3 regions of the Vibrio sp. 1249-1 genome follow, and region 1 is predicted to be linked to each of the others. Evidence: predicted binding sites of a transcription regulator. Region 1 holds the regulator's gene; each other region holds the start of a gene.
What was found. Region 1 encodes MetJ, which represses methionine synthesis genes. Its sites were predicted from a motif close to TTAGACNTNTANANGTCTAA; they were not measured.
Positions count from the first base shown of each region.

Region 1 (10,994 bases):
TGTACTGAAGCACCATTTCTACAACAGTTGTGTCCAACCTTGGTGCTCGGCCCTGGGTCAATCGACCAAGCCCATCAACCGGATGAGTTTCTATCCTTCGACTTTATCGACCCCACAATTGATGTGCTTTCAAAGGCAATGGTCAAGTACTGCTGTTAATACGCGTTTAAGCTCAAAAGTCTGTGCAGCTCGATTGAGCTGCATCTTTTTATCTTCACAATTTAGCGCTAGTCTTAACACTTATTTAACTTGTTATTTTGTAATTAATTTTCACTTCTTACTCTATGGCTGCCGTAAATTTGCTCTAAATCAGGAGACAGCGGAATAATTGCAAACTTAGTCTGCTTTATTTGACTATAACTGGTGCTTTTCGCTAGATTGGAGTCTTAACAAGGACAATGGATGTAGTTTTTTTACGAGGCAGGACGACAATGAACGAGAAATACGCCGCACTCAAAAGTAATGTGCGCATGTTAGGCCACTTATTGGGTAACACCATTCGCGATGCCCATGGCGAAGAAATCTTCGAGAAAGTGGAAACCATTCGTAAATTATCCAAATCAGCTCAAGCAGGGAATCAAGCAGACAGGGACAGCTTGATCGAAGAAATCAAACATCTACCTGATGAGCAGCTAACGCCCGTTACTCGCGCGTTTAACCAATTTCTAAACCTCACCAATATCGCTGAGCAATACCACACGATTTCACGCCATTGTGAAGAGCACATTTGTGAACCAGACGCGATTAACTCGCTGTTTTCTAAACTGGTACAAAATGATGTGAGCAAACTGGACACTGCCCAAGCGGTTCGTGATCTAAATATTGAATTGGTATTGACGGCTCACCCAACAGAAATTACGCGCCGTACGATGATCAACAAACTGGTCAAGATAAACGAGTGCTTATCAAAGTTGGAGCTAAGCGATCTTTCTTCTAAAGAGCGCAGAAAAACCGAACGCCGCCTAGAGCAACTGATTGCCCAAGGCTGGCATTCAGACGTGATTCGACAACAACGCCCTACTCCGTTGGATGAAGCAAAGTGGGGCTTTGCGGTCGTTGAAAACTCGCTATGGGAAGCAGTACCTGACTTCCTACGTGAGATGAATGACCGTCTAAAATCTTACCTTGGAGAAGGTTTACCCATTGATGCTCGCCCAGTGCACTTCTCCTCTTGGATGGGCGGTGACCGTGACGGTAACCCGTTTGTTACTCACAACGTTACGCGTGAAGTCTTACTATTGTCTCGTTGGAAAGCCGCCGATCTTTATCTCAATGACATCAACGAGTTGATCAGCGAGCTGTCTATGACAGTTTCAAACGATCAAGTCCGTGAGCTTGCTGGCGAAGATCAGCACGAACCATACCGTGCGATCCTGAAGCAATTACGCACTCTGCTCAATGAAACCAAAGATATTCTCGATGCTAAGATCCACGGTCAAAAACTGGCCGTTAAAGCACCACTGCAAAAAGTCGAGCAACTTTGGGAACCGTTGTATGCCTGCTACCAGTCACTAAACGAATGTGGCATGGGTGTAATAGCCAACGGCTCATTACTGGATACACTACGCCGCGTAAAAGCATTTGGTATCCATCTTGTACGTCTTGATATCCGCCAAGAGAGCACGCGTCACTCAGACGTCTTGTCTGAACTAACTCGCTACTTAGGTATTGGTGATTACGAACAATGGAATGAGCAAGATAAGATTGCTTTTCTAACTAACGAGCTGGCATCTAAACGTCCGCTTCTCCCTCGTGATTGGGAACCGTCTGAACCCGTCAAAGAGGTTTTGGATACCTGCAAGATTGTTGCAGCACAACCGCGTGAAGCGTTTGGCGCTTACGTTATTTCAATGGCACGTACCGCCTCTGACGTACTAGCCGTTCATCTACTGCTACAAGAAGCTGGTTGCCCTTACCGCATGGATGTGTGTCCTCTGTTCGAAACGCTAGACGATTTGAACAACGCGGAATCGGTCATCAAGCAGCTTATGGGGATTGACCTTTACCGTGGTTTTATCCAAAACCACCAGATGGTCATGATTGGTTACTCTGACTCAGCGAAAGATGCAGGTGTTATGTCTGCAGGTTGGGCTCAGTATCATGCGATGGAATCGTTAGTTAAAGTGGCTGAAGAAGAAGGCGTTGAGCTAACTCTATTCCATGGTCGTGGGGGCACAGTCGGTCGCGGTGGCGCACCTGCGCATGCTGCGCTTTTGTCGCAACCACCAAAAAGCTTGAAAGGCGGTTTACGTGTAACAGAGCAAGGCGAGATGATCCGCTTTAAACTGGGTCTCCCAGATGTCGCAGTAAACAGCTTTAACCTATACGCAAGTGCGATTCTGGAAGCCAACTTGTTACCGCCACCGGAGCCAAAACAAGAATGGCGCGACTTGATGGAAGTGCTATCAGAAGTAAGCTGTGAGTCTTACCGAAATGTGGTTCGTGGCGAGCCAGATTTCGTGCCTTACTTCCGCCAAGCAACACCAGAACTCGAACTCGGCAAGTTGCCACTTGGTTCTCGTCCTGCAAAACGCAACCCTAAGGGCGGAGTAGAAAGCTTACGTGCAATCCCGTGGATCTTCTCATGGAGTCAAAACCGTTTGGTACTTCCTGCATGGCTAGGCGCAGGTGAAGCGATTCAATACTCGATCGATAAAGGCCACCAAGCATTGCTCGAAGAGATGTGCCGCGAATGGCCATTTTTCTCAACTCGTCTCGGCATGCTGGAAATGGTGTACTCGAAGTGTAATATTGATATCTCTCGCTACTACGATGAGCGATTGGTGGATGAGTCGCTCCGTCCACTCGGTGAAAAACTTCGTGCTCAGCTTCAAGAAGACATCAAAGCGGTACTGAATGTAGAGAACAATGAAAACTTGATGCAGCATGACCCTTGGGGACTCGAGTCGATTCGCTTACGCAATATCTACGTTGAGCCATTGAATATGCTACAGGCAGAGCTACTATACCGCACGCGTCAAACCGAAGAAGCTTCTGCAAACTTGGAAGAAGCGTTGATGGTGACGATTGCTGGTATTGCTGCTGGTATGCGCAACACAGGCTAATCGTTTCATTTTTAATAAAAAGCTGGGCAAATGCTCAGCTTTTTTTTATCACAGGATAATCGCACCAAAACAAAGGCAGTTAAATATACCACTATAGACCCAAAAAATACCAAAATAAAAGAATAAAAAACCACAAGTTAACACCATTGATTATTATGTTAGTTTTTTAGGGTAATTTTGTCCTACTATTCCACTTCATGCTTATTATTTATATACTACTTGCCTGCTGAGAGCTCATAAATCCAATCATACCTGCTCCAGCCTTGATGGGACTCCCCATCTCTCTAGGTGATAAACGGCTTTAAGGTGACAGGACCAACATTGTTGGTGCTACTTATACATTAAAAAACTCAAGTGCCAGTAAGAGCGCAGCTGAAAGTATAAGTAGCTTGTTTACAAGTTTATTGACCATTTGGATTGAAGACATGTCATTACCACACGTAATCTTAACTGTTCTTAGCACTCGCGACGCAACCGGTTACGATATCACTAAAGAATTCTCTGCTAGCATCGGTTACTTCTGGAAAGCAAGCCACCAACAGGTGTACCGTGAACTCAACAAAATGGCTGAGAAAGAACTGGTTACTTGCGTATTAGAACCCCAAGAAGGCAAACCAGACCGCAAGGTTTACTCCATTACAGACGCTGGTCGCAGCGCTTTAGGAGAGTGGTTTGATCAACCAACTGCACACCCAACAGTTCGTGATGAGTTTTCAGCGAAATTGATGGCATGTGCCGTTCAACCAGCGGCTCCATTCCGTGACCAACTCGCCGAGCTAGTTGAAGAGTCTCGCAAACTGGTTTCTCACTACAAAGAAATTGAAGCGGCTTACTACGCAACGCCGTCAACTTTAGATAAACAAGCTCGCCTAGAACGTCTAACGCTTCGCCGTAACCTTCTGTTACGTGAAACTTGGATCACTTGGGCAGAAGAAGTTCTAACTGAACTTGAAGTGATTGGTTAAACTCCTTTTGCTTTGATAAAACGAAAAAGGCTTGCCACTTGGCAAGCCTTTTATCTTTTTGAAACTAGGTTTACGCACCGACTACTGCGCGAGGACGAACACCCAACGTATGGCATAACGCGTAAGTCATCTCTGCACGGTTTAGTGTGTAGAAGTGAAAATCCTTAACCCCTTCACGACTCAGTACACGCACCATATCAATAGCTTGGCTAGCTCCTACAAGCTGGCGAGTCACCGGATCATCATCCAAGCCATCGAATTGTTTGCTCATCCATCCTGGTACTTTCACATTGTTCTGTGCCGCAAAGCGAGAAGCTTGCTTAAAGTTCGATACAGGCAAAATTCCTGGCACAATCTCTACGTCAATTCCTGCCGCTACACAACGGTCACGGAATCGCAGGTAAGACTCAACGTCAAAAAAGAACTGAGTAATAGCACGGTTTGCACCTGCATCTACCTTACGTTTTAGGTTCAATAAGTCAGACTGTGCGCTTTTAGCTTCAGGGTGAACCTCAGGGAATGCAGCAACGGAGATATCGAAATCGTGGCGTGATTTCAGCAGCTCAACCAAATCCGAGGCATACATATCAGGCGCACCGCCACCTGGAGGAATATCACCACGCAAAGCGACGATATTTTCAATACCATTGTTCCAATAATCATCGGCAATATTAATCAGCTCTTCACGAGTCGCATCAATACAAGTGAGATGGGGAGCGGCAACCAATCCGGTTGTTGCTTTAATTTCTTTAATGATGGAGTGTGTTCTGTCACGCTCGCCGGAGTTCGCACCGTAAGTCACAGAAACAAATTTAGGTTGAAGCGTTTTAAGACGGTGCACTGAATTCCAAAGTGTTTCTTCCATCTTAGCGCTGCTTGGCGGAAAAAACTCAAACGATACATTGATGTTATCTGATAACTCAGCAATATTCTGGTTCAAGGCGTCGATATGGCCTGCGTGCGTATATCCCATCTTACTCTCCCTGCGGCACTCCGCCACGAAAACAAATCCTTAAAATCGACGTTTAGACGTCTATATGTCTACAGAATGTATTGAATACGATTTAATGTCAACCTTGTAATTATGAATTTTTCTCAAGTTAATAATGAAGATAGTTCAAGTTTCTACTTGAGCATCATCTCACCATTTTGCACGGGTTATGACTTCAGTATGGCACTGATAGGGGAATAAAAAACCCTGGATTAATTCCAGGGTTTTTAGGTCAATCGCAACTTTAAAATAAACCAGCCAATCGGTTGAGGTCGGATTGAATAGCGCCGGCTGTCACTTCTCTGCCTGCGCCTGGTCCTCGAATGACCAGAGGGTTATCTTTGTACCACTTGCTCTCTATGGCAAAAATGTTATCGCATGGCAATAAGTTGGCGAGCGCGTGCTCACGAGATAACGCTTCGACTCCCACCGTTGCTTTACCATTTTTTTCTAAACGCGCCACATAGCGAAGCACTTGATCGTTTCTCTGTGCTTTTGTCAGACGCTCTTGAAGTATTTCACTCAACAACGCTCCATTATCGAAGAAATCATCTAAGCTCAGTTCTCTTAATTCTTCTGGCACCAAAGACTCAACTTTAACGCTGTCTGGTTCTATATCTAGGCCCGACTCTCGAGCCAAGATGACTAACTTGCGCATTACATCGGAGCCATCTAAATCAGAACGAGGATCAGGTTCGGTTAAACCTTGCTGCCAAGCAAGATCGACTAAATCATTAAATGGCACAGAACCATCAAACTGTTGGAACAGCCATGATAGCGTCCCCGAGAAAATACCCGATAGAGCGACGATTTCATCCCCACTTTCACGAAGATCTCGCACGGTATGGTTTATCGGTAACCCAGCACCAACCGTTGCGTTGTATAGCCAATGACGACCAATTTTAGCGAATGCATCTTGAACCTGATGGTAGTACTGGCTATCTGCGGAACCGGCAACTTTGTTAGCTGAAATCAAATGAATGCCTTGCTGTGCGATTTCTACGTAGCGCTGAGCCAACTCTTTACTCGCGGTAACATCAAGCACGACGGCTTCATCGTAGCTTTTAAGCGCTCCCAAACGTGCCAGCCAATCCCCATTGTTTGCTATGCTTTCATCATCAAATCGTTCAGCAACACTCGCCGCCTCAATACCTTGCTCATCGAACCAATAGGTTTGGCTATCCACAACCGCGACAAGATCAAAGCTCATACCATGACGTTTTTCGAGCTCACTTTTTTGCGTCGCAAATAAATTTAACCAACTAGAACCAATATTACCCTTGCCACATAAAGCCACTGCCACGCGTTTTTGCGCTTGGAACAACTGGCTATGAATCGTTTGAACCAACGCCTCAGTATCAGTACGGCGCAAAACAGCGACTAGGCTCAGCCCTGAGTCTGTTTCAGAGATAAATTCTACCGGAGAGTGCTTTAGCTTCTGATAAAAGCCAAAGCAATGATTGGCGTTTTTCGTAACGCCTGCACCTACCGCAGCTAAGAGCGAGTAACCTTCTTTTAGCTTAATTTCAGCCTCTACCGCAAGCTCTTGCAAGTGTTTCAATGCACCACCGGCGATTTCTGCGGTGTAAGCCAAGCGTAGCGTGTGCTGATCGGATTGAGCTTCAAATGCCAGTGGCTCTAATTGCGCGCGCTGCAACGCTTGTAATACATCACTCTGTGTTTTTTCGAAGTCGTGCCCATGCATGAAAGACAACTGCACCAATAAAACATCATCCAGTGAAGTAATAATTTTAGCGCCACGACCAGATGCCAATACACGCTCAATACGAGTAGAACCCGACTCTGGCAGATAGCTACACTTGAGATTAAGGTCCATGGTACTTTGCGCCACAGGCTGAAGCGTACGACTGTGTAGCACTGGGGCAGCTAAGCGAGCAAGTTCACTGGCTTCATCCAATCGAAGTAACGGTAATAAACAAGCGTCAGACACCAAACGTGGATCGGCACTATAAACACCAGCAACATCACTCCAAATCGTGACAGTACTGACTTCAGCAAGCGCGCCTATGACCGTTGCAGAATAGTCAGAGCCGTTACGACCAAGTAGAATGGTTTCTCCTGCCTCGTTCTGAGCCATAAAGCCAGTAATTACCACACGTTTATGGTTATGCTGCGCGAGGATCTCTTTAATTAAAGGGTATGAACGAGCGCGATCAACCTCTGGTTGAGTTCCCGCTTCTGCACGTAAAAACGCTCGTGCATCTTGTGCAACCGCAGGGATAGAACGTTGAGATAATAACGCGGCCAATAGGCGAGCAGACCATACTTCTCCGTGTCCCAGTACCGCAGCTTTTTGCGCATTAGTGAGTGGTGCAGTCAGCTCCGAGAGAGTACTGAACTCATCATGTAATAAAGCTAACAGCTCTTCTTTTGCTTCACTCTCCAACAAGCTTTCTATTAGCTCAGTTTGGAACTGTCTTAAGCTTTGAAGCGCTTCATGCGCAATTCGGCCATCTTTATTTAACCCTTCCAAAAACTCAATCAAGCGATTAGTGGTTTTTCCTGCAGCAGAGACGACCACAAGATCATTTTCTGTCGAATACTCTTTGAGAATACCCACAACGCGTAAGTAGCATTCTGGGTTTGCTAAGCTACTGCCACCAAACTTATGCAGCTGACGTTGTACAGTCATTGTTATCGTCTCCTATTACTGGGTAGCTTTAGCGAACGCTTGTTCTAAATCTGTGATGAGGTCTTGTGCATCTTCCAAACCGACAGACAAACGCAATAGTTGATGAGAGACCCCAGCCTCCGCCAGTGCCTCCTCACCCATTGCACGGTGAGTCATGGATGCCGGGTGGCAAATCAAACTTTCTACACCACCTAATGATTCAGCTAATGAAAACAGTTGGAGCTCTTTCACAAACACCTTTAACTGCTCAAACGAACCAGCAAACTCAAAACTCAACATAGAGCCAAAGCCCGTTTGCTGCTTTTTAGCAATGTCGTGACCTGGATGTTCCGGCAGGCTTGGATGATAGATAGTTTTAACTAACGCTTGTTTCTGTAGGTAAGCCAGTACCTGCTGTGAGCTCTCTTCATGTACTTTCATACGAGCACCAAGCGTACGAATACCTCGCAGTGTCATGTAACTATCGAAAGGTGTGCCCGTTGCACCAATACAATTGCCCCACCATGCAAGCTCTTCTGCATGCGCTTCTGTGTTGGTGATGATTACCCCACCAATTACGTCCGAATGACCGTTGATGTACTTTGTTGTGGAGTGGATAACAAAATCCGCACCTAGCTCTAAAGGTTTTTGGTACACGGGTGTCAAAAAGGTATTGTCCACCGCAACTAACGCGCCGATTTGTTTCGCTTTTTCACAAGTAGCTGCAATATCCACTACGCGAACCAGAGGGTTTGACGGAGTTTCTAGCAAAATGAGTTTTGGTTTTTGTGCCAATGCAGCATCTAAAGCCTGTTCGTCTGATTGATCGACAAACTGAACCTTAAAATCGCCTTTGTTAGCTCGGGTATTAAAAAGACGATAGGTACCACCATAACAATCGTGAGGAGCAATAATGAGATCATCTGGGCCGAGAAAAGCGGAAACCCATAAATTTAATGCCGACGTACCGCAATTAGTAACAACCGCTCCTTTTCCAGACTCGAGTTCAGATAGCGCACTTTCCAACAGTCCGCGGTTTGGATTACCAGATCGTGTGTAATCATACTTGGGCACTTCACCAAAAGCAGGAAAACCATAGTTAGTGGAAAGATAAATAGGTGGAACGACAGCATGATATTGGCTGTCTGATTCAATACCAGTGCGTACTGCAATGGTCGCAGGTTTGCGAGTGCTCATGGGTGTATCCTTTCACGGGTAATGACTTCTAAATAGGAATGCGCTATATCTAATGTGTAACATAAAGTGATCAACACGCTTCCTTTGCTGTTATGTTCACTTTACTCGTCAAAAAATGAGACGTCAACACTTCTAGACGTCTATATGTCTTTGCTTATGGCGGTAAATGCAGCTAAAATCAGCACCTAAATTATTTTTAACCGATTACATAAATGAAGGTGTGCAATGGCTGACTGGAATGGCGAATACATTAGCCCATATGCAGAGCACGGCAAAAAAAGCGAACAAGTAAAAAAAATTACCGTCTCTATCCCGCTAAAAGTTTTAAAGGTGCTAACTGATGAGCGTACTCGCCGTCAGATCAATAACTTACGCCATGCAACCAATAGCGAATTGCTATGCGAGGCATTTTTGCACGCGTACACAGGTCAGCCACTTCCGACAGATGAAGACCTTCGTAAAGACCGTCCTGATGATATTCCAACAGAAGTAAAAGCGCTGATGACGGAAATGGGCATCGAATTTGAGTCATTCGACGAAGAATAAAAAAGCCTGATAAGAGGTTTCAGGTAATAACTCTTGCCTCGAGCCAAATGAATGACATAAAAATGGGACGCAATAGCGTCCCATTTTTGTGTATCACATCTGAAAGATATATTACTCTGCCATGTAGTTTTCAGGCATCTCGATACGAGCTACACCTGAATTAACCGCCGCCTGAGCAACCGCTTTTGCAACACGTGGTAGCAAACGTGAATCCATTGGTTTTGGAATAATATAGTCCGCACCAAACTCTAGCTTATCAACACCTGCAGCCTTCAATACGGCTTCAGGTACAGGCTCTTTTGCTAGCTCACGAATCGCCTCAACGGCTGCAAGTTTCATTTCATCATTGATTTCACTTGCACGCACATCAAGAGCACCGCGGAAAATGAATGGGAAACACAATACGTTGTTAACTTGGTTAGGATAATCACTACGGCCAGTGCCCATGATCAAGTCATCACGAACTGCGTGAGCAAGTTCCGGCTTGATTTCAGGATCCGGGTTAGAACATGCGAATACGATTGGCTTATCTGCCATCAACTTCAACGCTTCCGCTGGCAATAGGTTTGGACCAGATACACCTAGGAACAGATCTGCACCTTCAATCACGTCTTCTAGTGTGCGCTTATCTGTATTGTTCGCAAATAGCTGCTTATATTCATTAAGATCATCACGACGAGTGTGAATCACACCTTTGCGATCTAGCATGTAGATTTTTTCGCGCATTGCGCCGCATTTGATCAGAAGCTCCATACACGCTACAGCGGCAGCGCCAGCGCCAAGACAAACAATTGTTGAATCTTCAAGTTTCTTACCTTGAAGTTCGATTGCATTCAGCATACCCGCTGCCGTTACAATAGCAGTACCATGTTGATCATCGTGGAATACTGGTACATCACAACGTTCAATCAGACGCTTTTCAATCTCAAAACAGTCTGGTGCTTTAATATCTTCAAGGTTAATACCGCCAAAAGTGTCTGCAATGCTCGCAACAGTATCAACAAATTCATCGATCGTGCGGTGCTTAACTTCAATATCAATAGAGTCAAGACCTGCAAAACGCTTAAACAGTAACGCTTTACCTTCCATCACTGGCTTAGATGCAAGTGGACCTAGGTTACCTAGACCTAGAATAGCGGTACCGTTAGAAATAACAGCAACCATGTTCCCTTTTGCAGTGTACTTGTACACGTTATCCGGGTTTTGTGCGATTTCACGCACTGGCTCTGCAACTCCTGGGCTGTATGCAAGGGCAAGATCACCCGCCGTTTCCGCAGGCTTTGTCAGTTCGACAGCAATCTTTCCTGGAGTTGGATAAGCATGGTAATCCAATGCTTTTTGGCGATGTTCTTCTTCTGGAGTGGCTGCTTGGTGGTTGTCTTCAGACATGGACGTTTCTCTTTTTTATTTTTAGGTAAGGGGGCATAAATTCTATCGGATAGAAATCAAACTTCATAGGCAAGATTGCGAGCAATATCCTTAAAAAGCCGATAATAAAAGAGATTAGACCAGATAACGGGGTTAAGCACCCGATTTTCGAGTCAGGTGCTCTTTCTTATTACTATTATTGGAGTATGCAAACTTAGATAGTATCGTTA
Region 1 is NZ_JAWOWJ010000021.1:39,498-50,491, forward strand. Features, by position in the region: gene argE (acetylornithine deacetylase) at 1-159, shown strand, start outside; gene ppc (phosphoenolpyruvate carboxylase) at 432-3,065, shown strand; gene R7Z50_RS22375 (PadR family transcriptional regulator) at 3,491-4,030, shown strand; gene metF (methylenetetrahydrofolate reductase) at 4,101-5,003, opposite strand; gene R7Z50_RS22385 (bifunctional aspartate kinase/homoserine dehydrogenase II) at 5,266-7,674, opposite strand; gene R7Z50_RS22390 (O-succinylhomoserine (thiol)-lyase) at 7,690-8,850, opposite strand; gene metJ (met regulon transcriptional regulator MetJ) at 9,076-9,396, shown strand; gene R7Z50_RS22400 (malic enzyme-like NAD(P)-binding protein) at 9,508-10,785, opposite strand; gene bfr (bacterioferritin) at 10,992-10,994, opposite strand, start outside.

Region 2 (10,994 bases), on a different contig from region 1:
ATTCGTTTAGCAAGCCAAATTGGTGCAGGTCTTGTTGGTGTGATGTATGTTCTGGATGAACCGTCGATTGGCCTCCACCAGCGTGATAATGAACGCTTATTAAAAACGCTCACTCATTTGCGCGATTTAGGTAATACCGTACTTGTGGTAGAACACGATGAAGATGCGATTCGCTGTGCAGATCATGTCATAGATATTGGTCCTGGTGCTGGCGTACATGGTGGTAATGTTGTTGCGGAAGGCACCATGGAAGAGATAATCGCAAATCCGAATTCTCTGACAGGTCAGTACTTAAGTGGTGTTAAAGAAATCGCAGTACCGAAAGATCGCACGCCGCGAGATCCGAAAAAAACGGTTGAGCTATTAGGCGCAACAGGTAATAACCTTAAAAACGTTAACCTTTCAATTCCTGTTGGGTTATTCAGCTGTATTACAGGAGTATCTGGCTCAGGTAAATCAACGCTGATTAATGATACTTTCTTTAAAATTGCGCATACCCAACTTAACGGAGCGACAACGGCTCAGCCTTCACCTTATAAATCGATTAAAGGTCTAGAGCACTTCGATAAAGTCATCGATATCGATCAAAGCCCAATTGGCCGTACACCTCGCTCTAACCCTGCAACCTATACGGGGATCTTTACACCAATCCGTGAACTGTTTGCAGGCACACAGGAGTCGCGTTCTCGCGGTTACAAACCGGGCCGTTTTAGTTTTAACGTACGCGGTGGTCGTTGTGAGGCCTGTCAGGGTGACGGTGTTATCAAAGTAGAAATGCATTTCCTACCAGATGTTTATGTGCCATGTGATGTGTGTAAAGGTAAACGCTACAACCGTGAAACGCTCGAAGTACGTTACAAAGGTAAAACTATTGATGAAGTGCTAGAAATGACGATCGAAGATGCACGCACCTTCTTCGATCCAGTTCCTGCCATCGCTCGCAAACTACAAACACTGATGGATGTGGGTTTGTCGTACATACGATTGGGTCAAGCGGCAACAACACTCTCCGGTGGTGAAGCACAGCGTGTGAAACTGGCGCGAGAGCTATCCAAACGTGATACAGGAAAAACCTTGTACATTTTGGATGAACCAACAACCGGCTTGCACTTCCATGATATCCAGCAGTTGCTCACTGTACTGCACAGGCTTCGCGACCACGGAAATACTGTCGTGGTGATCGAGCATAACCTGGACGTCATTAAGACTGCGGACTGGATTATCGATCTTGGTCCTGAAGGGGGTCAGGGTGGCGGCGAGATAATCGCTCAAGGCACTCCGGAAGATGTGTCGCAAATCGAGGGTTCGCACACAGCTCACTTCCTCAAGCCTATGTTGAAGTAGAAAAAACAGGTAAAGTATCGAGACCAGCAAGTGCTGGTCTTTTTTCATTCAAAACAACGCAATAACTATGGCTACTATACATGTAAGTGGAACAAAGCTTTCTCCCGAAAAAGTACAGGTTCCCCTCAATCGCAAGTTTCTCATTGCCTTGGCAACACTATTTGTGTTGGCAATGCACTTTTTCATGCCCAACCCCGGCGGTTCGGGGCTTTCGCTTTCGTTCAATGCGACAACTTGGATTGCTTTTAGCTTTGCATTAGGCATTGGGTGTTACCAACTTGCGAATAATCGAGTACTACGTTACTCAAAACTAACCATCGGCTTGTTCATTAGTGCTCTTATCATGACGGTGCCCATTCTGTACCCAAATGCGAATAGCAGTTTGGCAGCCAATAAGCTCATTGGCCTGTGGTGTGGTGTCCTGTTCTTTATTGTCTTACAACAATTTCATTTCAGTAATAAACATCGCCAACGCCTATTATGGTTCATTGTCCTTGCGGTTGTTATCCAAGCCATTTTTGGTTTGACACAATATCTGTATCTCAAACCAGGCAATCCGTTTGGTTACGACACGGTGGCCAATCGTCCTTATGGTATTTTCCAACAGCCCAATGTAATGGCCAGTTTTCTTGCGACAGGGTTGGTGATTGCCAGCTATTTACTTGCACGTCAGCCCTACAAATACGATCGTAAGTTAAGCGATGTTTACCTTCTCTATGCCGTACCAGTTTTAACTTTACCACTAATTGTGGCGTTGGCTTCACGCACTGGTTGGTTAGCCTCGGTCATCGCCGTGTTGTTGGTCATTCCATACATGTACCGCTTTGCAACCAAAGGGCGCTTTATCCGCTGGGTTGTGTCACTTGTAAGTGGGCTCTTACTCTCAGTCGTTGTCATGCATCTTGCCTTTCCTGATGGAGGTGGGTTAGCTGCAGAAAAAGTAAATATGGAGTCTCCTCGAGCGTATACTTTTCCGCAAACATTAGACATGGTGATTGAAAAGCCTTTTACTGGTTATGGATATGGCAAGTTTGAATCTGAGTACATGCTGTATACGGCTCGTCAACATGCCCTAAATGAGAATTACCCAGCTGGTTTGCCAGCCATGGATCATCCGCATAACGAGCTGCTTTACTGGGGAGTAGAAGGTGGCTTGCTGCCAATACTCGGCATCTTCTTAGCGATGGCACTGGTACTGTATCGAATCTATCAAGCCAAACGCGGAACTCGTCTTGCGTTGCTGGCCTTGTTTATACCTATCGTATTGCACTCACAACTGGAATACCCTTTCTACCACTCTCTCGTGCATTGGTTGATCTTCGTTATCCTACTGTACTGGGTCGATCAGCGCGTCTCTCGTTATCGACAAGTCGGCTTTAGTAATGTAACCAAAAGCTTGCTGCGTGTTTTTAGTTTGGTACTTCCCGTTGCGTTTACGTTTTACATGGTAAGCGCATTACATACGAATTATGTATTGACGAAGTTTGAGACCACTAGACCAACTAACCCTGATATTCTGAATCAAGTCAGTAACCCTGTAGTTTGGAAAGACAGGTTTGATTGGGATGTCTATAGCACGTTTTTAAACCTTGGGCTGTACCAACAAGACGCAACCTTGATTCAGCCTTATATCGATTGGTCGCTAAAAATCATCAAAGATAAGCCTCGCCCTGCATTTTATAATAATTTGATTTTGGCCTACCAAGGCTTAGATGACTCAAGTAAAGCGGAGCAAATTAGAGCTGAAGCGCAGTTTTTGTTCCCGAAGATTGATTTCAGTGACGTCAATTACCAGCCACCTTCTCAAGCAATATCTGCCTCACCAGCCCCCACTTCAGGAGCTGAGTAATAAATACCAAAAAGCGAAGGGATGACCTTCGCTTTTCTTTATCTCATTGCTGTATGATTTTATTCAGTGAGTGACTCTTCTAACGCTTTTAAGCACAGCGCAACGTTTTCAGATCGAGCGCCGTAACCCATTAAGCCAATACGCCACGCTTTACCAGCTAATGCCCCAAGGCCTGCACCAATTTCTAGGTTATAGGTTTCTAGCAAGTGAGCACGAACTTTTGCTTCATCAACTCCTTCAGGCACGTAAATCGCATTTAATTGTGGCAACCGATGGGCTTCGTCCACAACAAATTCAAAGCCTAACTTTTGTAAGCCATTTTTGAGTTTTTCATGCATCAGTTGGTGACGAGCCCAAGCGTTTTCTAATCCTTCATTTTTCAGTATCAATAAAGCTTCATGAAGCGCATACAAGCTATTAACTGGCGCCGTATGATGGTAACTACGCTTGCCTTCTCCACTCCAATACCCCAAAACTAAACTCTGATCGAGGAACCAACTCTGTACTGGTGTTGTTCTTGCTTGAATCTTTTCAATCGCGGCAGGAGAAAACGTCACTGGTGAGAGCCCAGGTACACATGACAAACATTTTTGACTACCAGAGTAAACCGCATCCAGTTGCCATTCATCCACTTTTAACGGCACACCACCAAGCGATGTCACCGCATCAACAATAGATAATGCATTATGCTGTTTCGCCAGCTTACCCAATGCTTGAGCATCACTGACTGCACCAGTTGAGGTTTCCGCATGCACAAAAGCAAGAATTTTTGTATCTGGGTGCTGTTCGAGTGCTTGCTCGACTTTATCAATGGAAACAGGCGTCCCCCATTCATCATCGACGATAACAACTTCGCCACCAGCACGGACGACATTTTCGCGCATGCGTTCACCAAATACACCGTTACGGCAGACGATCACTTTGTCGCCTTTCTCGATCAAGTTTACAAAGCAGGTTTCCATCCCTGCGCTACCAGGCGCTGAAACCGCAATAGTGAACTCATTGTCAGTTTGAAAGGCATACTTCAATAGCTGCTTGAGCTCATCCATCATACCGATAAACAGAGGATCAAGGTGACCTACCGTAGGACGGCTTAGTGCTTGTAACACTTGAGGATAAATATCAGAAGGACCAGGTCCCATTAAAATACGGTGAGGCGGAATAAAGCTTTGGATCGACATGTCAGCTCCTTGATTATCTTTTATCCTGAGCATTCTAAAAGTTCTATTCAATAACATGGCTCAGGTGTAGGGTTCTTCACCCTAATAGATTTTTCCTCTATCAGCAATTAGCCGTAAGTATGGAGGTCAAACCAGTGTCACAAAATCGTTAATAAAAAACACCATAACGGTTGAAATATTGATTGACATTAAGGCCTCAAAACCGTTCAATGTTTGAGCTTTATGTAGAAGAGGAGCGCTACCCAGGTAGATGATTTGTGGAACCGCAATTCCAACACCAATCATTGAGGGGGAGTAGTGCCGAGGTAAGTCAAAGTTGCAGGATTTGACTTGTCGGTTGAATTGGGCTGAATCCCATCAACTGTCATCAGCGCAGTCTGATGAAGGGCTTCTGAGGGTAAATTTTTCAAATAGCATTCTAAATACCTCTCTTTTTGCTCTGTTCCTTTTCTCACTAAACATTGGATGTACAATTTTTTAGGAAGTCGTGGGAGAACGCAGTGAGCGCATTTAACGTAGCTAAATTCGGTGGAACCAGTGTTGCCAACTTTGAGGCAATGAGTCGTTGCGCCACCATTATCGAAAACAATCCAAATACTCGCCTGGTCGTGAGCAGCGCTTGCTCTGGCGTCACCAACCTATTGGTAGAACTCGCCAACGGTGTTCAGGATCAAACGCACCGTACTGAGCTGCTGCAAAATCTGGCCAACATTCATGACGCCATTTTAACTCAGCTCGAAGACAGCACGAAAACTGCTGCCGAGGTGTATGGCATATTAGATACCGTAACCAGCCTGGCCGAGGCTGCATCTATCCAAGCTAGTGCGAAGTTAACCGATCATTTAGTCGCATGTGGCGAACTCATGTCGACGCATATTCTAACTCAGTTAATGTGTGAGCGAGGCATTCAAGCTGTGCGCTTTGATATCCGCGATGTGCTGCGTACTGATGACAACTTTGGTCGCGCAGAGCCAAACATTGAAGCAATTTCGACGCTTGCGCAAGATAAACTCGTACCACTTTGCCAACAATCCGTTGTTGTTACTCAAGGCTTCATAGGATCTGACGAAGCCGGTAATACAACAACACTAGGTCGAGGAGGCAGCGATTACAGCGCCGCCTTAATTGCTGAGAGCGTCAAAGCGGCAGGGTTAGAAATCTGGACTGATGTTCCGGGCATCTACACAACAGACCCGCGAATTGCGCCAAAAGCCTCACCAATTCCTGAGATCAGCTTTAGTGAAGCTTCAGAAATGGCTAACTTTGGCGCTAAAATCCTTCACCCTTCTACGCTAGTACCTGCATTGCGCCACGACATTCCGGTATTTGTGGGGTCATCGAAAGAGCCTGAAAAAGGGGGAACTTGGATTCGCCACCAAGTCGAAAGCTCACCGTTATTCCGTGCGCTAGCTTTGCGTTGTAACCAAACCATGGTAACGCTACGCAGCGCCAATATGTTCCACGCATACGGTTTCTTAGCAAAGGTCTTTGAGATCCTTGCAAAGCATAAGATCTCTGTCGATTTGATCACGACATCTGAAATCAGTGTATCGTTAACACTTGATCAAACTGATACATCTGGCGGAGCACCACAGCTGCCGCAAGCTGCACGAGAAGAGTTAGAAGAGTTATGTAAGGTAGAAGTTGAACATGACCTATGCCTCGTTGCTCTCATTGGTAACAACATGAGTGAGAGTAAAGGCTACGCGAAACAGGTTTTTGGCACGCTAGAAGATTTTAACCTACGCATGATTTGTTATGGCGCTAGCCCTCACAACTTATGCTTCTTGCTCCATGAATCGGTATCGAAACAAGCCATACAAAAACTCCACACGGAGTTGTTTGAGAAGTAAGTTCAACTCAATAAAACAAAGGGCTGCGTATCTGCAGCCCTTTGTTGTTTCATTAGTTGTTATATTTGGACGAGGTAAACATCAATTTAACCATTAATGTTTGGCCCTAACCATTTTTCAGCCTCGATCCTATCCCACCCCTTACGATCGGCGTAACTCTCTAGCTGATCTTCTTGGATCTGTGCGATCGCAAAGTAACGTGAGTCAGGATGAGAGAAGTACCAACCAGATACTGACGCACCCGGATACATTGCATAGCTGGAGGTTAGAGTCATGCCAATATTCTCTTCCACATTAAGTAGCTCCCAAAGCGGTCCTTTTTCAGTATGCTCAGGGCACGCTGGATAACCTGGTGCAGGGCGAATACCTTGGTATTTTTCACGAATGAGATCATCGTTAGATAAATCTTCATCCGCAGCATAACCCCAAATTTCTTTACGGACACGCTCATGCAAATACTCAGCAAACGCTTCGGCTAGGCGATCCGCCACCGCTTGAATCATAATTGCGTTGTAATCATCTCCCTGTGCTTTGTATTCATCAGCAAGCTCTCGTTCACCAATACCACCAGTGACAGCAAATGCCCCTATCCAATCATGTTTACCCGACTCTTTAGGTGCGATGTAGTCGGATAAACAATAGTTGAATCCTTTTGGTTTCTCGGTCTGTTGTCGCAAGTTACGTAATACTTTCACAACGTCGGTACGAGTTTCATCAGCATAAACTTCAATGTCGTCCCCCACGCTCGCAGCAGGGAATAAGCCACACATTCCACGCGCTTTTAACAGGCCTTCTCGCTCAACTCGATCAAGTAACTCGTTGGCATCTTCGAATAAACGTTTTGCTTCTTCACCAACTTCTTCATGTTGGAAAATTGTTGGATACTTACCCACAAGTGACCAAGTCATAAAGAATGGTGTCCAATCGATGTATTGACGTAATATAGCCACATCAAAATCATCGAAGATATGAATGCCAGGCTTAACAGGCACTGGAGGAGTATAAGCTTCCCAATCGATCGCAACTTTATTCGCTCGAGCCGCTTCTAATGTCACTGGTTTGGTTCTCGGTTTCTTTCGATTATGTTGATCACGTACTCGTTCGTAATCAGCTTGAAGTTTTTCAACAAATTCAGGGCGACGTTCATCTGACAGAAGAGAAGTACATACGCCCACTGCACGTGAGGCGTTGTTCACGTAAACCACTGGATGCTTGTAATTTTGCTCAATCTTAACTGCTGTATGGGCTTTTGACGTTGTTGCGCCACCGATGAGAAGAGGTAAGTTAAAGTCGAGACGCTCCATCTCTTTTGCAACATGCACCATTTCGTCTAATGAAGGCGTGATCAACCCTGATAAACCAATAATATCGACGTTTTCTTCTTGCGCTACTTTTAAGATCTTTTCGCAAGGAACCATGACACCAAGATCGATAATTTCGTAGTTATTGCACTGCAATACAACGCCAACGATATTTTTCCCGATATCATGTACATCACCTTTGACCGTCGCTAGCAAAATCTTACCGTTTGTTTGTCCCACCTGCTTTTCTGCATTGATGTAGGGCTCCAGATGCGCGACTGCTTGCTTCATCACTCGTGCAGATTTTACGACCTGAGGAAGGAACATCTTACCTTCACCAAACAAGTCTCCGACGACGTTCATCCCATCCATTAGTGGGCCTTCAATCACCTCTAATGGCTTTGAAGCGTTGACACGAGCCTCTTCGGTATCATCAACGATGAACTCAGTTATTCCTTTCACTAACGCGTGCTCTAAGCGCTTTTCAACAGGCCAAGTTCTCCACTCAAGTGCAGAGGCATCCTCCTCTTTACCTACCCCTTTGCCTGCATATTCCGCCGCGATATCTAACAATCTCTCAGTGGCGTCATCACGACGGTTAAGAACGACATCTTCCACAGCCTCACGCAATTTTTCAGGCACGTTATCGTAGATTTCTAACTGACCCGCATTCACAATCCCCATATCCATACCATTTTTAAAACAGTGGTAGAGGAACACCGCGTGAATCGCTTCACGTACATAGTTATTGCCACGGAAAGAGAATGAGACGTTAGAAACACCACCCGAGATCATCGCATGTGGTAAATCACGTTTGATATCGCCAACGGCTTCAATGAAATCCACCGCGTAGTTATTATGCTCCTCGATCCCCGTAGCAATGGCAAAAATGTTTGGGTCAAAAATGATGTCTTCTGGTGGAAAGCCCACTTCATCAACAAGAATTCGGTAAGCGTTGGTACAAATTTCTACTTTGCGCTCACGTGTATCTGCTTGCCCAATCTCATCAAACGCCATCACAATCACAGCCGCACCGTAACGGCGGATCAACTTAGCTTGTTCAACGAATTTCTCTTTGCCTTCTTTGAGAGAGATCGAGTTAACAATGCCTTTGCCTTGGATGCACTTAAGACCGGCTTCAATAACCTCCCACTTGGAAGAGTCAACCATGATTGGTACTTTTGAGATTTCAGGTTCTGACGCACAAAGGTTTAAAAAGCGAACCATACAAGCTTGTGCATCCAACATGCCTTCATCCATGTTGATATCGATAATTTGAGCGCCATTTTCAACTTGTTGACGAGCCACATCGAGCGCTTCATCGTACAGCTCTTCTTTAATCAAGCGCTTAAAACGCGCAGAACCGGTTACATTCGTACGCTCACCGACATTGATAAATAAAGAGTCTTTATCAATCGCGAGCGGCTCTAAGCCAGACAAGCGACAAGCAACGGGAAGTTCAGGTAATTGACGAGGGGCGATATTTTCAACCGCGAGTGCCATTTGGCGAATGTGCTCAGGAGTTGTACCACAACACCCACCAATCAAGTTTAAAAAGCCACTTTGAGCCCACTCTTTAACATGCTTAGCCATATCTTCTGGCGACAAATCGTATTCGCCGAATGCATTCGGAAGCCCAGCATTTGGGTGAGCGGAAACAAAAGATTCTGATATACGAGAGAGCTCTTCAACATAAGGACGCAGCTCATCTGGACCAAGTGCACAGTTCAAACCAAACGAAATCGGTTTAACATGACGTAATGAGTTGTAAAACGCTTCTGTGGTTTGACCGGATAATGTCCGACCGGAAGCATCAGTAATAGTCCCCGAGATCATCACAGGTAACTCAATACCCATCTCTTCAAACACACTTTCAACAGCAAATGAACAAGCCTTAGCGTTAAGCGTATCGAAGATGGTCTCGATAAGAATAAGGTCTGAACCACCTTTAATAAGCGCTCGAGTCGATTCAGAGTAAGCCTCAACTAACTCGTCGAAAGAAACATTTCGATATCCGGGGTCATTTACATCAGGAGAAATAGAACAAGTTCGGTTTGTTGGCCCTAAAACCCCTGCGACATAACGTGGTTTATCGGGTGTTTTTGCGGTCCATTCGTCTGCAACTTCACGTGCAAGCTTGGCAGCTGCAAAGTTAATTTCTTCACTTAGGCTTTCCATCTCGTAGTCAGCCATCGCAATGGTTGTTGCGTTAAAAGTGTTGGTCTCAAGAATATCTGCACCCGCTTCTAAATATGCAGCGTGAATTTCCTTGATAAGTTGAGGCTGACTTAGAACCAACAGGTCGTTGTTACCTTTTAGATCACAATGCCAATCCGCAAAGCGCGTTCCTCGATAGTCTTGCTCTTCAAGTTTGTACCCTTGAATCATGGTTCCCATACCACCATCAATCAAAAGAATACGTTGCTTCAATTGAGCTTCAATCTGTTGTCTTACGTTACTTCCCACAGTACAGCCTCATTCCTTTAGTTATCTTTCCATCCTATCACACAAACTTCAGGAGTCTAGACGTCTAAACGTGGAATTAATGATTATTTTATCTCCTTCTTAACTTACAAAATAATCACGAAAAAATGTTTGCTATTTAAGCAGCATCAGCCGAGAATTCCATTCATAAAATGTTACAAATAGAGAGCTCTATGTCGGTCTATCATACTTTATGTTTTCTATCCGCAGCTGCGATGCTAATTGCTTTTGTAAACAGCAAGATAGGAAAGATGCAAACCACCATTGCGATTACCGCAGGTTCAATGGTGCTTTCACTTCTAATCTTAATTGCGGGTCAAAACAACTGGTTCCATCTCACCGAAATTGCGACGGAGACGGTCACAAGGATTAACTTCGAAGATTTCTTGCTCAAAGGCATTCTTGGCTTCTTACTATTTGCTGGTGGACTAGGCATCAAACTCCCGAACCTTAAAGATCAAAAGTGGGAGATCACTGTTTTAGCCCTTGGAGCTACACTGTTTTCTACGTTCTTTATTGGATTTACGCTGTATGGGTTTTGTCAGTTAATTGGCATCCAATTTGATTTGGTCTACTGCTTACTATTTGGTGCTCTAATATCGCCAACTGACCCAATCGCTGTATTGGCTATTGTGAAAAAACTCGATGCTCCTAAACGTATCTCCACTCAGATTGAAGGAGAATCGCTCTTCAATGATGGCTTCGGTTTGGTTATCTTCGTCACTCTATTTACGATTGCATTTGGCACTGAGGCACCAACTGTAGGTAGTGTCACCTTACTCTTCATCCAAGAAGCTATCGGTGGTATCACATATGGTTTCGTCCTCGGTTTGCTATTCCACTACTTGATCAGTGCCACCGATGATCACTCAATGGAATTGTTACTTACCATTGGTGTCCCAACAGCAGGTTACGCATTTGCTGAATACATCCATGTATCAGGCCCACTCGCAATGGTTGTATCCGGTATTATGATTGGCAA
Region 2 is NZ_JAWOWJ010000013.1:87,357-98,350, forward strand. Features, by position in the region: gene uvrA (excinuclease ABC subunit UvrA) at 1-1,344, shown strand, start outside; gene R7Z50_RS19575 (PglL family O-oligosaccharyltransferase) at 1,412-3,193, shown strand; gene R7Z50_RS19580 (pyridoxal-phosphate-dependent aminotransferase family protein) at 3,253-4,374, opposite strand; lysine riboswitch at 4,595-4,773, shown strand; gene lysC (lysine-sensitive aspartokinase 3) at 4,875-6,227, shown strand; gene metH (methionine synthase) at 6,314-9,994, opposite strand; gene R7Z50_RS19595 (cation:proton antiporter) at 10,186-10,994, shown strand, end outside.
Region 2: metH (methionine synthase) is a predicted target of MetJ. The motif match lies at 10,043-10,062, and genes of this name have one in related genera.

Region 3 (10,994 bases), on a different contig from region 1:
TAATTGCAGTGTAGGCTCGGGGTAAGAACGGATAATCGCTGATGCCCATACGAATAATACGATTGACGTTGTGCTGCTGTGCGAACTCATCCACCCAAGTCTGGAATTTTTCGAACATGACTTCGGCAGAAGCATCACGGTCAGCGTTCGGTTCTATGTAGAGTAAGTTCGCATCTGAGAAATGGTAAAGACGCGACGGTTTTTCTATTTTTTCCGCAAGGAAGTCGCCAAATGCCCGTTCTAGTTCTAGACCTGCCTTATAGCCGTTATGGACGTACATGCTTCGTAAGAATGGCAAATCGATCATAACAAAGCGTAGGCGATCATTAAGTGGTTCGTGGATCAATTCACCCATTTGCCATTGCTCGAAAGTTTCGCTCGACTTTTTCAATGAGCGAGAAAGCTTAACATTCAGCATACGCAAGTTACGTAAACGAGAGCGAGAGTGGGTGAAGAGGTCGTTACGCAGTTTTTCGATTTCACTTGCTTGGCGCTGCATAATGACACCACGGCGCATAATGAACAAAAACATGACCAAGACAGTAATAAACAATGCAAATGAGATTTTCTGGAATTTACGATGCTCTCTTTCCACTTGCTCTAAGCGTTCTGATTGACCGATGTAATGGATGGTTTGTTCGGCAAATTCTTTTTGCTGACGGAACGCATCCTCACTGATTTGGTTAAGCTGCTTTTGTTCTAGACGAACGAGGTTGGTGTATTTTTTATAAGCTTGCAGAGAAAGTTTGTATTCGCCTGCCTGCTCGTAACCCAACCCAAGTAAACGGTATGACTGCTGCTTAATGAAGTTGTTATTTTCAGGTGACTTTTCAGCAAGTGCTAACGCCAGCTTAGCATTAGTAATGACGTCTTTACTGTCATTTTGATGATAAGCCAGACCTGACTGAAGCAGGGCAGCCTTTGCTTCAAGCTTAGGAATATTGGTGTATTCTAAAAGCTCTTTAGAGCGGTCTAAGTACTGCTCTGCTAGCGCGTAGTTATAGAGTTGTAGGTAGGTAGCCGCCAAGCTTAAGCGAATTTTAATGATTCTATTGATGTTCTTACTGGTACTTTCATGGTCAAGCACGTTGAAGTAATGCACTAACGCAAGGTTAAACTTACCCTGATAAAAGTAGATGTCGCCCATTTGCTCTAGGACGTCCGCTAGGATCGGAGAGCTAGGGTAAGAGTCATAAAAATCTGCGGCTTGAGATAAGTATTCGATCGCTTTGTCGTACACTCGTCGCTCCTGGAAGAGCCTAGCCAAAAGGCGATTCACTTTTGCTAATCTTGCACCACTGTTACTTTCAATAGATTGCCAATAACCGTATAGCAGCTCTGACAAAGCCAAATTGTATTTCTTGCTATTGAGGTAAAACTCGCCGACGGCTGTGTAGTAGTCGATCAAGGCTAACTCAGAGCGGCTATCGTCAAGCATGGTCTTTGCTTCAGAGTACAAGTTTTCCGCTTTAATGATATCGCCACTATGTGAAGCGAGGAGTGCTCTTTGCATCACTAGTCGGTAGCGAACGCTGTCGGTGCGTTGTAATACGGCATCGGCTTCATCGAGCTGTTGTTCAATTTGGTTAAGCGTGTCTTCCGCTTTTGAGTAGTTTTCGTCGTACATCCAAATCATTTGGTTGCGCATCAGCTGGAGATCTAAGTCCATGTACGGCAATTGATATTCTTGCGCTAAGCGTTCCGCTTTATTTAGGTGCTCGATAGCCGAACGAACATTACCCATGGCGTAATCTGCCTGAGCGATAATCTTGTGCGCTTCGATGGTGCTGCTTGGTGTGCGAACGCTACGATCTGTTTCGTCGCGAGACATGGCTGAAGGGCTGTCACTTTCTTTGCGTTCTGTTAGTTCACGCTGTGACAAATAGTTGGTTGCCGCTTGTTTTGCTTGTGATGGCTCTATTTCCGCCAATTGTTGTGCTTCGTTGAGTAACGCGGACGATAAAATGGTAGCATGAAGTGGCTGTACAAACAGCAAGCAAAGAAAGCCAATCAACTTGAATAGACGCGAACTGTCCCAAAACATCCTTTCGTTCCCTCGAACTGTTTTTAGATATGGCGATAACGGCGAAAAGCCTCAATTAGCCGTTTAAATGCGGGTTGAAGCCATTTGATATAGTAACATGCCTGGACAATAAAAACGTCCGGCAACCCTTTAGATTGCCGAACTTATTTCTGTTGCCTATGCGCTTACTGACGAGCCATACGGTGATTGTGAGCTGGCTTATCTTGTTCCGTTGAGCGGTAAGGGTTGATATCCAAGCCTCCACGGCGCGTATAGCGGGCAAATACGGTCAGTTTGCTTGGTTGGCAATATTTCATTAGATCCGTAAAAATACGCTCTACACACTGTTCGTGGAACTCATTGTGCTCGCGGAAAGACACTAAGTAACGTAACAGCTTCTCACGATCTATTTTTGCGCCTTGGTAGCGAATTTCTACACTGCCCCAGTCGGGTTGGTTAGTGATCAAACAGTTTGATTTCAATAGGTGGCTATGTAGCACCTCTTCAACTTGTATTTCACCTGCCGCACCTTCAAGCAAATCGGCATCAAAATCGTAACTGGTGATGTCAATGTCTTGGTCATCTACACATTCACCGTCCATTGTCACGATAGGTTGATTGGTATAGTGGGTCACTGGATTCACCTCAACCAGCACCTTTTCACCTGCGCATTCAGAAAGGTCTTGTGTTAAACGCTCAGTCACTTCTTCCCAGCTTGCAAAGCGGGTTTGGTTATAGCTGTTTAAGTACAGTTTGAAAGACTTCGATTCAATCAAGTTTGCGCTGGTGGCTGGAATGTATACTTCGCCAACGGCCACTTGTGGTAAACCTTTACTATTTAACCAAGACAGTTCGTACAGCGTCCAAATGTCGTGCCCCATGAAAGGCAGAGTATCGCCTAACTGGAGGTCATCTCGGTTCAGGCTGCGAGGGACTGGTTGCAGCAAGCTTGGGTCATACTGGTTCGCATACTCGGTCGTTTTACCTAGTGTTAAGCCAGCAAGCTCTTTAGCGTCAGAATATTTGCTCATACTTTGTGGTCGTTTTCGATTAGAATGGCGAGAATTTTACTGAATCCGCTGGTCAATTGCCATCCGGCAAGTACGGCTATCTGATAAATAAGGAATGAGGAGACCTTCATGACCCAAAACGTTACTCAGGCGCTACAAGAGTTCAGCCTGCGCTACCAACAAGCTTGGCAAGCTAAGCACAATGAGTTGCCAAGCAGTGAAGAGCTTGCAGAGCTTGTTTCTCCTTGTGTCGAAGAGAAGCGTGATGGAAAGGTGCTTTGGAAAGCGGTCGCACGTGATGAAATGGCCGATTTCACCAATGTGGAAAATGCGATTGAGTTGTCACTGCAAGATGATGTTAAAGCCTTTTATGGTTCTCAATACTGCGCTGATATGGAGGCAACTTGGCAAGGTAATTCGTTGACGCTGCTGCAAGTGTGGAGCGATGACGATTTCGTGCGTCTACAAGAAAATATTCTTGGTCATTTGGTGACGCAGCGCCGCTTGAAACTTAAACCAACAGTATTTATAGCAGCGACAGATGAGGAAATGGATGTGATTTCTATTTGTAACCTCACTGGCAATGTGATTCTAGAGCGTTTGGGCACCTCTAAACGTGATGTATTGGCAGATTCATTGGTTGAGTTCTTGAATAAGTTAGAGGCTGCCGTCTAAGTATGTATGTTGTTGAGTTGCAGTTTGAGTGTTTTGATAACACCACCGTCAGCGCGGTAGACAAAGCCATTAATGGCTTGATGGATGCTCTGCGTTACAACGGCCAAGTATTAGGTCGTGAATTCCCAATAGTGATGGGAGAAGGTGAATTTTTCGTTCGTGTTGTTTGCCCAGAACAAGACAGCTTGCATCCACGTTATCACTCAGATTTCGTCAAAGTGTGCATGAACCGTTTGTCGGATGCGTCTTTGCTTGCACCGAAAATGCGCATGCTGGGGCGTGATTTGAATTCAGAACAAGCAGCCGAAGAAGAGACACCTAGCTGGCAAGTGTTGTACACGACTTATGTTCATACGTGTTCGCCTTTGCGAAGTGGTGAAACCCTGTTGCCAATTCCTTTGTATCGTAATGAGCCAACACTTAATGGAGACCATAAAGCCGTCATTAAGTGGCAGACTGAGTGGCAAGCGTGTGATGAAATCCAAATGGCAGGGGGTTGCCGAGCGGAACATGCGGCGCTGCACGAAATTTGCGATGTGGATAGTGTGCTGTTTCGCCGAGGTTGGGACTTACGTGGCCGTATCGAATACATCACGAAGATCCCTACGTACTATTACCAGTATCGTGTCGGTGGTCAGTCGCTGGAGAGCGAGAAAGCGCGCAAGTGTCCAAAATGCGATGGCGAGTGGCTACTCGATGAGCCACTACATGACATATTTCATTTTAAGTGTGATGACTGCCGAATCGTGTCGAATATCTCTTGGGACCATCTTAAGTAGCGAATTGAAGCTACTTAAATGGGTAGATAGACAAATAGAAAGGGCTGATGTTTTCACATCAGCCCTTTTGTGTTTAGAACGTTTATGTTTAGAACGTTGTTTTCAGTCATGTTTTGAAAAGTGGGATTACCAACCTTTCACAACACCGCCTTTGAACAGCTCTTTTGCCGCTTCGTAAACTTCTTCCGTTTGGTAAGCTTTTACGAAGTTTTGTACGTTTTGCGCATTAACATTTTCTTCGCGAGCGACAATTAGGTTTACGTATGGTGAGTCTTTATCTTCAACGAACACGCCGTCACGCTCTGGCGATAGGTCGATAGAGCTTGCGTAAGTGGTGTTGATGATAGATAGCGTTACGTCATCCAATGAACGCGGAAGCTGTGGGGCTTCTAGTTCAATGATTTCGATATTTTTAGGGTTGCCTACGATGTCACGTACTGTAGCGAGTAGACCAACGCCATCACGTAGCGTAATCAAACCTTGTTGCTCAAGAAGCAGTAGTGAGCGACCTAGGTTAGTTGGGTCGTTTGGTACTGCGATGCGTGCGCCATCTTGAATTTCATCAATTGATTTTACTTGCTTTGAGTAACCAGCAATAGGGTAAACGAATGAGTTACCCGCGATAGCCAGTTTGTAGCCGCGGTCTTTCACTTGTTGATCTAGGTATGGTTTGTGTTGGAACGCATTCGCGTCTACTGAACCATCATCCAGAGCGGCGTTTGGTGTTACGTAATCGGTAAATGTTACTAGCTCAACGTCTAGGTTGTATTTCTCTTTTGCTACTTTAGCGGCAACTTCGGCTACTTGTGCTTCAGCACCAGCAATAACGCCAACTTTTACTTTGTTTACGTCTACTTCTTTGTCGCCGCAACCCGCTAGAGCAAGAGCAGAGGCAGCCGTTGCTACAGTCAAAAGACCTTTAAGGCTAAATTTCATCTTTATCTCCTTATAATTTGTATTTTTGATACTTATCTGTGGTCTACACGGCGCACCACTGCGTCACCGATAGACTGAATAATCTGTACTAGAACAATCAACATCACGACAGTCACGGCCATGATAGTTACATCGTAGCGGTGGAAACCGTAACGAATGGCTACGTCACCTAGGCCGCCGCCGCCTACCGTACCCGCCATAGCTGAGTAGCTAACGAGAGTGACCAAGGTAATCGTTACTGAGTTAACAATAGTCGGCATTGCTTCAGGTAGTAGAACTTTTGTGATGATCTGTGTTGGTGTCGCCCCCATTGACTGCGCTGCTTCCACCAAGCCTGTCGGTACTTCTAATAAAGCACCTTCAATAAGACGAGCGACAAAAGGAATGGCGCCAATAGTCAGTGGGACGATTGCTGCGGTTGTACCGATAAAGGTTCCAACTAGCATTTTTGTCACTGGAATAATCGCAACCATCAGTACGAGGAATGGCACAGAACGACCAATGTTAACGATAGCGCCTAAGCCGCTATTTAGTTTGGTGTTTTCAAGTAGGCCGCCTTTCTTAGTAATATGGAGGATTACGCCTAATGGAATACCCACAGCAAAGCCGACTAATCCGGCAACCGCAACCATGTAAAGCGTTTCCCACGTTGCACCTAAAAGTAGTTTGCTGTTTAAGCTCAGCCATTCAGAAATCGTATTAAAGGACATAACCAAGTACCTCTACTTTTACGTTGTGCTTACGCAGGTATTCAAGAGCTGCGTTGTCATCTTCTTCGTTACCAAATAGCTCTGCGACCATCATGCCGAATTTCACGCCACCAGCGTAATCAAGGTCGGAACTCAAAATACTCACATCAATATTGTATTTACGAGAAATTTGCGACATTAACGGTGCATCGACGGTTGCGCCAGTAAACTCTAAGCGAACCAACGGGTAGCTGCCATCAACACGCTCTGCTTGCAGACGAGCTTGGTAATCTTCAGGAATGGAAAGATCCAGCGTTGAGCGAATGAATTGGTGTGCCAGCTCTGTCTTAGGGTGCGCAAAAATATCGCCAACGGTGCCTTTTTCCACCAGCTCACCACCACCGATGATTGCTACTTCGTGACAGATACTTTTTACGACTTCCATTTCGTGAGTGATAAGTAAAATCGTGATGTTGAGTTTGCGGTTGATCTCTTTCAATAACTCAAGGATAGATTGAGTTGTTGCCGGGTCTAGCGCACTAGTGGCCTCATCACAAAGCAGCACGCTAGGATCGGATGCCAATGCACGAGCAATTGCCACACGCTGTTTTTGGCCGCCACTTAAGTTAGATGGGTAGCTCTCGTGTTTGTCGGCTAAGCCTACAAGCTTTAGCAACTCAGTTACTTTTGTTGTGATTTGCGATTTGTCTTTACCTGCCAGTTCTAGTGGCAGTGCTACATTATCAAACACAGTACGAGACGAAAGCAGGTTAAAGTGCTGGAAGATCATGCCAATGTTACGGCGTGTTTCGACTAGTTGTTTTTTGCTGAGTTTGGTTAGATCCACACCATCAACGATGATGGAACCAGAGGTCGGCGCTTCTAACATGTTTACGCAGCGAATCAGCGTACTTTTACCAGCACCTGATGAACCGATAACACCAAAGATGGTGCCTTTGTCGATGTGTAGGTTAATGTCTTTCAGGGCAAGGATTTCCTTACTGCCTTGGTAGAACACTTTATTGACGTTTTTTATTTCTATCATGTTTCAACCTGCCCAAAGATACGGGGAACTTCGCTGTCAAAAACGGCCTTTGACAGAACTTAATGTTGAGCTTTATCTCAATTTTCAGTTGATGCTATGGGTTAAGCAGAATGAAGTCAATAGATATTTTTACGTCTAGACGTCTAAATGTATGGATGTTCTGTTTTGAAACGAAGATGTATAGATAACAAGCAGGAGGTAGACGGCGGGGCACCCTCAGATTTACCGATTCTTGCCCAACAAATCAACCGTTTTGTCGAGGCCTAGAATGGATTAGATAGTGTTGAAGTTTATAAGGTATGTAATAATCTGATTAAACCGAGTTAATAGAGAAATACGTTTTGGCAAAACCTGCTGTTTTTATCGATCGTGATGGCGTGATAAACGTTGACCACGGCTACGTTCATGACGAACATGATTTTGAGTACATTGATGGTGTATTTGAAGCGACGAAAGCGCTAAAAGATAAAGGCTACCTTCTAGTGTTAGTGACGAATCAATCGGGCATCGCACGCGGTAAATTCAGTGAAGACCGTTTCTTGTCTCTGACTCAATGGATGGATTGGAACTTTGCTGATAATGGTGTTGAGTTCGATGGTATCTATTACTGTCCACATCATCCAGAACATGGCATTGGCGAGTACAAGCAAGATTGTGAGTGCCGTAAGCCAAAACCAGGTATGTTCATTTCTGCGCGTGACTTCTTGAAGATCGACATGGAGAAATCTGTGATGATCGGCGATAAAGCTGAAGACATGATGGCAGCAGAAGCGGCAGGCGTTGGCACTAAGATTTTGGTTCGCACTGGTAAGCCAGTAACGGAACAGGGCGAAGCCATTGCAACGGTAGTATTGGATAGCATTGCAGATGTGCCTGCGTACTTAAACAAGTAATATTCATTACTGACTGAGATAAGGGAAGCCACTGCTTCCCTTTTGTTTGATTCCTTCTTTTAATCTGAACACTTATGAGCAAAAAACTCACCATTCTTGATATCGCAAAATTGGCAGGCGTGGGCAAATCGACAGTAAGCCGTGTGCTTACTAACGATCCAAAAGTGAAACCCCAAACGCGAGAGAAGGTAGAGCAAATCATTCGTGAATCAGGCTACGTCCCATCAAAGTCGGCGCAGTCGATGCGTGGTGGCAGCCAAAAAGTCATTGGGGTTATCATCTCCCGTTTGGATTCACCATCAGAAAATCGCGCCGTTGGTACCATGCTCAATGCTTTGTATTCCGCTGGTTATGATGCGGTGATCATGGAGAGCCAATTCGATCGCGATAAAACCAATGAACATTTGGATGTGCTTAAACGTCGCAACGTCGATGGGGTGATCGTGTTTGGCTTTACTGGATGTGATGAGCGAGCATTGGCGGAGTGGGGGAATCGTATCGTCGTGATCGCGATGGACACGCAAATGGTTTCCTCGATCAACTACGATAACCAAGGTGTGATAGACATGGCTTTGTCTCACCTTGAGCAGCAATCTTTATCTCGCATTGCTTATATTGGTGTTGATCCTGAAGACAAAACCACTGGCTTAGCTCGTCTAAATGCTTATAAAGCTTGGTGTCAACGCAAGCAAATTACACCTTGTTTCCAAACGGGTAAGTTGAGCCATGAAAGTGCTTATCAGTTGGTAGACAAAGTCCTTCAATCTGATACTCAGGCCATCGTGTGCGCCAGTGACACTATCGCGTTGGGCGTGATTAAGCGTCTTCAAGAGTTAGGACGTGAAGACGTGGTTGTGACAGGTGTTGGTGGTAATGAATTGCTCTCTTTCCTTTTCCCTAAAGTATTTAGTGTCGACCCAGGTTATACCCTTGCAGGTGAGAAGTCCGCTAACATGCTGATCAATCAATTAAATGGCGATGAGGAAGTGGTTCACTTTACTCAACAGCCTATCGTTTATTGACCCACACTAAAACGATCTGCTCTAAAATTATACTGTGATCACTCTCAATTAATGGGACTGTTCCCATTTTGTTTTTTGCCTTCGGATGGCAATATTAAAATCAAGAAATGGGAATGTTCCCATTTATAAAAACAAAATGATGAATCGAATGTATCCAATACAGGGTGGACAAAGTTATGAGTAAGATTGCGCGTAAAGACGCGGAGCGTCTTATTGAGCTGGTCGGGGGGCCGGACAATATTGCCAGTGTAAGTCACTGTTTAACTCGCTTGCGTTTTGTTCTAAATGATACGGACAAAGCAGATACGAAACAGTTAGAAGCATTACCGATGGTGAAGGGCTGTTTTACCAACGCAGGCCAGTTCCAAGTGGTTATCGGTACTGAAGTGGATGAAGTTTACAAGGTACTGATCGGACTGACGGGTAAAAGTGAAGCCAGCAAAGACGAAGCGAAGAACGCTGCTCGTCAAAACATGAATATCGTTGAGCGTGGTATTTCCCACCTTGCAGAAATCTTTGTACCACTGCTACCAGCGATCATCACCGGTGGTCTGATCCTTGGTTTCCGTAACGTGATTGGCGACATCAAGATGTTTGATGGTCAAACGCTAACGGAAATCAGCCAGTTTTGGGCAACGGTACACTCTTTCTTATGGCTGATTGGTGAGGCGATCTTCTTCTTCCTACCAGTTGGCGTGTGTTGGTCGACAGTGAAAAAGCTCGGCGGTACTCCGATTCTGGGTATCACGCTTGGTGTGACATTGGTTTCTCCGCAGTTGATGAACGCCTACCTGATTGGTAAGCAAGTACCCGAAGTGTGGGACTTTGGCTTATTCGCCATCGAGAAAGTGGGCTACCAAGCGCAAGTGATTCCGGCAATGCTCGCTGGTATGGCACTGGCGTTTATTGAAACCAACTTAAAACGCATCATTCCGTCTTACCTTTACCTAGTGGTTGTGCCGTTTGTCTCTATCATCGTGTCTGTGATTCTTGCGCACTCTATTATTGGTCCATTCGGCCGTATGTTGGGTGACGGCGTTGCTTTCGCAGCAAAAGCAGCCATGACAGGTGACTTCGCAATGATTGGCTCAACCATCTTCGGCTTCCTATACGCGCCATTGGTCATTACTGGTATTCACCACACCACCAACGCGGTTGACCTTCAATTAATGCAAGAGCTAGGCGGCACGCCAATTTGGCCTCTGATTGCGCTTTCAAATATTGCTCAAGCGTCTGCGGTCGTCGGCATCATTATCATCAGTAAAAAACATGGCGAGCGTGATATCTCGGTGCCTGCGGCTATCTCTGCTTACCTTGGTGTGACCGAGCCGGCGATGTACGGTATCAACTTGAAATACAAGTTCCCAATGCTGAGCGCGATGATCGGTAGTGCGTGTGCTGCTGCTATTTGTGGTAGTGCGGGCGTAATGGCGAACGGTATCGGTGTGGGCGGTTTGCCGGGCATCTTGTCTATCCAACCGCAGTTCTGGGGCATTTTTGCTTTGGCTATGTTAGTCGCAATGCTAGTACCTGCTGCATTAACGTTAATTCTTTATAAGCGTGCACAAGCCAAAGGTGAGCTTGAGCCTGCAAACGCGTAATTCTATTTGAGGCAGTGACTGGGCTGCCTCCTCCTATTTTTCTTTTCAAATTTTAAGTTTCCGATTACTGGTAAGTGAGTGTTAGAAATGGCTATGACCAAGCATGATGAGAGCTGGTGGAAAACCGCAACCATCTATCAAATTTACCCAAAAAGCTTTTGTGACAGTGGCAGTAAAGGCACGGGCGACATCAAAGGGATCATTTCTAAGCTGGATTATCTTAAGCATCTTGGTGTGGATGCGATTTGGCTGACGCCGGTTTACCAATCGCCAATGATCGACAACGGTTATGACATATCCGATTACTACTCGATCAACCCT
Region 3 is NZ_JAWOWJ010000015.1:27,359-38,352, reverse strand. Features, by position in the region: gene R7Z50_RS20260 (tetratricopeptide repeat protein) at 1-2,044, opposite strand, end outside; gene queF (NADPH-dependent 7-cyano-7-deazaguanine reductase QueF) at 2,209-3,054, opposite strand; gene syd (SecY-interacting protein) at 3,163-3,708, shown strand; gene R7Z50_RS20245 (Zn-ribbon-containing protein) at 3,711-4,487, shown strand; gene R7Z50_RS20240 (MetQ/NlpA family lipoprotein) at 4,614-5,423, opposite strand; gene R7Z50_RS20235 (methionine ABC transporter permease) at 5,456-6,133, opposite strand; gene metN (methionine ABC transporter ATP-binding protein MetN) at 6,123-7,157, opposite strand; gene gmhB (D-glycero-beta-D-manno-heptose 1,7-bisphosphate 7-phosphatase) at 7,499-8,050, shown strand; gene treR (trehalose operon repressor TreR) at 8,125-9,072, shown strand; gene treB (PTS trehalose transporter subunit IIBC) at 9,249-10,673, shown strand; gene treC (alpha,alpha-phosphotrehalase) at 10,761-10,994, shown strand, end outside.
Region 3: metN (methionine ABC transporter ATP-binding protein MetN) is a predicted target of MetJ. The motif match lies at 7,285-7,304, and genes of this name have one in related genera.